2 regions of the Pseudomonas sp. GZD-222 genome follow, and region 2 is predicted to be linked to the other one. Evidence: riboswitches for the same ligand, from Rfam matches in the RefSeq annotation. Region 2 holds a riboswitch; the other holds the start of a gene.
The links. A riboswitch is a leader RNA that binds a small molecule or an ion and turns the genes downstream of it on or off. The one in region 2 is predicted to bind cobalamin.

Region 1 (2,378 bases), on a different contig from region 2:
CGGCGTACCGTCGAACAGGCCCATGACCCCTTCGATCAGGATCAGATCAGCATCACCCGCGGCTTCCCAGAGCAGCCGCCGGCTTTCCTGTTCACCGACCATCCACAGGTCAAGCTGGTACACCGGGGCACCGCTGGCCCGTTCGAGAATCATCGGGTCAAGAAAGTCAGGGCCGCATTTGAACACCCGCACCTTGCGCCCAAGATTGCGGTGCAGCCGCGCCAGCGCGGCGGTCACGGTGGTCTTGCCCTGGCCCGAGGCCGGGGCGGCAATCAGCACCGCCGGACAGTGGCGCGTGTCACTCATAGCTCAACGCCCTTCTGGGCACGGATGCCGGCCTGGAAGGCGTGTTTGATCATGCCCATCTCAGTGACGGTGTCGGCCAGTTCGATCATTTCATCCTTGGCCCCGCGACCGGTGACCACCACATGCTGCATCGGTGGACGCGCCTGCAGGTCGCTGAGCACTTGTTCGAGGTCGAGATAGCCGTGCTTGAGGGCAATGTTCAGTTCATCGAGCACCACAAAGGTGATCGTCGGGTCTTGCAGTAACTGGCGCGAGACCGCCCAGGCGGCCTCTGCCGCGGCGATGTCACGCTGGCGGTCCTGGGTTTCCCAGGTGAAGCCCTCGCCCATCACGTGATAGCGCACCTGCTCGGGAAAGCGCCGGAAGAACAACTCTTCACCCGTGCTGTTGCGGCCTTTGATGAACTGCACCACGCCGCACTGCATACCATGGCCCATAGCCCGGGCGAGCATGCCGAAGGCCGAACTGCTCTTGCCCTTGCCGTTGCCGCTGAGCACCAGCAGCAAGCCGCATTCGTTGGGGGCGTTGGCAATACGCTCGTCGATTACCGCCTTCTTGCGCAGCATACGTGCCAGGTGGCGTTCGTCACGCTCAGTGGATTCAGTCATCGAAGTCTCCGCATAGCCCTGTCAATCCGTTCGCAACGAGCCTAGCAGCACAGGGCTGCACAGCGTTCGCGGCAAAGAGATGGCAACAGATGAATGGATAAGGCAGACGGAGAAACGCGCAGGGCTGCGGCACAGGCCGAAGGGTACGCGCATCACCCTCCGTGATGCCGTTGGCTGTTACAGGCCGGTCTCCGGGCTTGTGAGCGGGGCCATGAACACCCAGGGTCGCGCGCCTTCCCGGGTGCGATCACCCAGTGGCCGTGCGCAGCCTTGACTCACCTACCGTTGCGGGGGCAGCGCCGGACTCGCACGCGATTGCGCGCCCACCGGCTTCCCTGTTTCACCCTGCCAGGCCACAGCCCACAGAGCACCTGAAACAAGTCGCGAAGGTTAGAGGGTTGCATCCGGAGCGTCAATGAAAGGCGCAGCACTGGCCTGGATCAATGGCGTCTTTGTCATCTTGTGCCACCCTGACAACAGTGATATCAAATAGCCATATTTTGGCTATCTCGATTACAACTATAAAGGAGAGAGCGGCATGCAAGGTCTGATCATTAATAACCCGCGCCTGGAATTCCTGCGCCCGGCCCTGGAACGCTGGGTCGAATGCATCGACCGCTGCAACCAGACTCTGGGCGACGGTGAGGCCCCTTACTGGCACGGCGCCCAAGCGAACCTCGGCGTGCTCTCGGCCGCGGCCTGGCAAGCCGAGCTGATCACCTTGCAACATCACCAGAGCAAAAAGCAGCGTGACGAAGGTGAGCGTGAAGGTTACTGCGACCTGTATATCGCCAACCGCGAAGAAGCCGCTTACCTGCAAGCCAGCCAGCGCTGGCCGCGCATAGCCCGCCTGGACCTGCACAACGCCCTGCAGGAAACCGTGTTTGCCGCGCGCCAGGTGGCTGCCCCCAGCCAGCTCAAGGTCGCCGCCCTGTTTGCCAGCCCCTGGAAGGCCGGACAACACGCCAGCCCCGAAGAACTCCAGGACCTGGTTGACGACCTGCAAAAACACACCGCCTGTGCCATTGCCTGGTATTTCCCTTATGCCTACCGCAAGCTGCACAACGAAGCCGGACAGTACCATCCGGGGGTCGCACTGCTGCTCAAGCAGGCCTGAGCAACGGAACCTCGCGCATGTTGCGCGCCTCTACTTTCAACAGAGGCCAACTTTGCGAGGGCAACGCCATGCACATGACCCGGAAAGCCTTGCTGCTGGCAGTGGCTGCAGCCGTGAGCGGCTGCGGCGAGACCGCCCGCCTGGAGGTCAGTGATGGATTCGGGCCATCGCCACAACTACCCGAGCCGAACAAGACCCTGATCCCCACCGTCAACATCGCCCCGGCCATCGGCTGGCCTCAAGGCGTGAAGCCGGTGGCCGCGCCCGGTACCCGGGTGACCGCTTTCGCCGAAGGCCTGGATCACCCGCGCTGGCTGTATGTCCTGCCCAATGGCGATGTTCTGGTG
Region 2 (2,378 bases):
TTTCCGGCCACTGGAAGGCTTGCACCAAAGGTTTTGGCAGGGCCAGGCCGCTGGTTTCGATGAGAATGTGGTCCAGGTCGCCGCGACGGGCCACCAGTTCACGCATCACCGGGAAGAACTCTTCCTGCACGGTGCAGCACAGGCAGCCGTTGGCCAGTTCGTAGACGCGGCCACTGGCCTCTTCTTCAGTGCAGCCGATGCTGCACTGTTTGAGGATCTCGCCGTCGATGCCCAGTTCGCCGAACTCGTTGACGATCACCGCAATGCGCCGCCCCTGAGCGTTGTCGAGCATGTGCCGCAGCAGCGTGGTTTTACCCGAGCCGAGGAAGCCGGTAACGATGGTGACGGGGAGTTTGGCCAGTGTTTTCATGTCGATGCCCTTGGCAGGATGGCGGGCATGCGGGACGAGAGCCACAGGTATCAATACCTGGACGCGTTCGCCACCGGATCACCCCGCCCGGTTTATGTCGGAAACTGTTCGAGGCAGGTCTCCTGGCTTGCATTGCACCGGCCGAAGGCCAGTCGAACGACGCCTTCCCGCGCGGACGCAGTGGCTGTGTCGAACCGTTCAATGCTTACAGTTGCGGGGGCAGCCGCGGCTTGAACCGCGTTCCCGTCTTAGCTTCGGCCAGCGCCGAAGAACCTCGAAGCGGCTAGGCTACGCAGTGCCCGGTGAGCGGTCAACTGCTGTCACGATTGACGCCTGACCTCACCCGTGATTTGCTAGCGCTATTCGTTTGGGTGCCCTTTACAGGGTGAAACTGGGAAACCGGTGCGTCATACGCTACGTGATAGCGGTGTATGACAAGTCCGGTGCTGCCCCCGCAACGGTAAGTGAGAAAAGCGTCAGTACCACTGTGCCCGTAGTCCGGCATGGGAAGGTGACGCCTCTGGCTGAGCAATCGCTCAGCCCTCGCCAGCCCGGAGACCGGCCCGACACTGATCTGACAAACCCGCGGTGGGCGGGCGCTGTTGCAACCCCTGGGCGAACTCCGTGCAGGGGTTTCCTGCGCTTGCCTGTTGCCGAACAACACCAAGAGGAAAGCGCCATGCGTACCAGTACCGCCAGTCACTCAGCCGTTACCCCTTCAAGCCTCAGCCAGCGCCTGCTGGTCGCCGTCGGTGCCTCGCTGCTGGGCCTGTGCCTGGTCTACTTCGCCGGTTTCTCGCATATCGAAGCGGTGCACAACGCTGCCCACGATACCCGCCACAGCGCCGCCTTCCCTTGCCACTGAGTGCCGTCCGATGATTAAGCGTATTGCCAGTACCGCAGGGTTCGCCGGCCTGCTGGCTGCCCTGCTGTTGACCCTGCTGCAAAGCTTCTGGGTTGCGCCGCTGATTCTCCAGGCGGAAACCTATGAAAGCGCCGCGCCCGCGGTCGAAGCCCATGAACATGCCCCTGGCGTGGACGCCGATCACCACCACGACAGCGAAGCCTGGTCGCCGGAAGACGGCTGGCAGCGTGTGCTCTCGACCACGGGTGGCAATCTGGTTGTTGCCGTCGGCTTCGCTCTGATCCTGGCCGCGCTGTATTCGCTGCGCGCACCCAACAGCGTGGTCAGCGGCGCACTCTGGGGCTTGGGCGGCTTTGCCGTGTTCTGCCTGGCGCCGACCCTGGGCCTGCCACCGGAGCTGCCGGGTACCGCTGCCGCCGATCTGGCCCAGCGCCAGGCCTGGTGGGTCGGTACTGCCGCCGCCACGGCCGTGGGGCTCGGGTTGATTGTGTTTGCCCACAACTGGCTGTTCAAGGCATTGGGCGTTGTGCTGCTGGTGGTGCCGCATGTGATTGGCGCACCGCAGCCGGAGGTTCATGAAATGCTTGCACCCGAAGCTCTGGAAGCTGAGTTCAAAGTCGCCTCGCTGTTGACCAACGCTGCATTCTGGCTGGTGCTGGGTCTGCTCAGTGCCTGGCTGTTCCGTCGTTCGAGCCAGGCCTGAAACCCATGCAGGTATTCGTCGGCCTGGGTTGTCGACGGGGTTGCCCGGCTAAAACGCTGGGCGATCTGCTGGAACAGACCCTCAAGGCCCACGACCTGCCGCTGGCAGCCGTCGCGGGCCTTGCCAGTATCGACCTCAAGCAAGACGAACCCGGGCTGCACCAACTGGCCCGGCGCCTAAAGGTGCCCCTGCTGTTCTTCAGTGCCGAGCAACTGGCCGCCTTCGAACAGCGCCTGAGTCATCGTTCAATTGTTGTCTATCAGCACAGTGGTTGCTATGGCGTTGCCGAAAGCGCCGCGCTGGCCCTGGCTGAACAGCTTGCGGGCTCGGCACAGTTGCGCGTCCCCCGCACCCTGCTGAGCGGCGCCAGCCTGGCATTGGCCACGGCCACCGGCTTTGGCGGATAATCAGCGTTTTCTCTTCAAGGATTCTGCATGACC

Region 1: another riboswitch for cobalamin. It lies ahead of cobO (cob(I)yrinic acid a,c-diamide adenosyltransferase); the one in region 2 lies ahead of ACO6VD_RS11830 (CbtB domain-containing protein).

The regions. Positions count from the first base shown of each region.
Region 1 is NZ_JBMOWO010000003.1:1,102-3,479, reverse strand. It holds gene ACO6VD_RS00235 (cobyrinate a,c-diamide synthase) at 1-306, opposite strand, end outside; gene cobO (cob(I)yrinic acid a,c-diamide adenosyltransferase) at 303-914, opposite strand; cobalamin riboswitch at 1,080-1,304, opposite strand; gene ACO6VD_RS00225 (hypothetical protein) at 1,453-2,031, shown strand; gene ACO6VD_RS00220 (PQQ-dependent sugar dehydrogenase) at 2,100-2,378, shown strand, end outside.
Region 2 is NZ_JBMOWO010000063.1:23,051-25,428, forward strand. It holds gene cobW (cobalamin biosynthesis protein CobW) at 1-370, opposite strand, end outside; cobalamin riboswitch at 466-662, opposite strand; cobalamin riboswitch at 725-951, shown strand; gene ACO6VD_RS11830 (CbtB domain-containing protein) at 1,050-1,235, shown strand; gene ACO6VD_RS11835 (CbtA family protein) at 1,246-1,938, shown strand; gene ACO6VD_RS11840 (cobalamin biosynthesis protein) at 1,944-2,345, shown strand; gene cobM (precorrin-4 C(11)-methyltransferase) at 2,373-2,378, shown strand, end outside.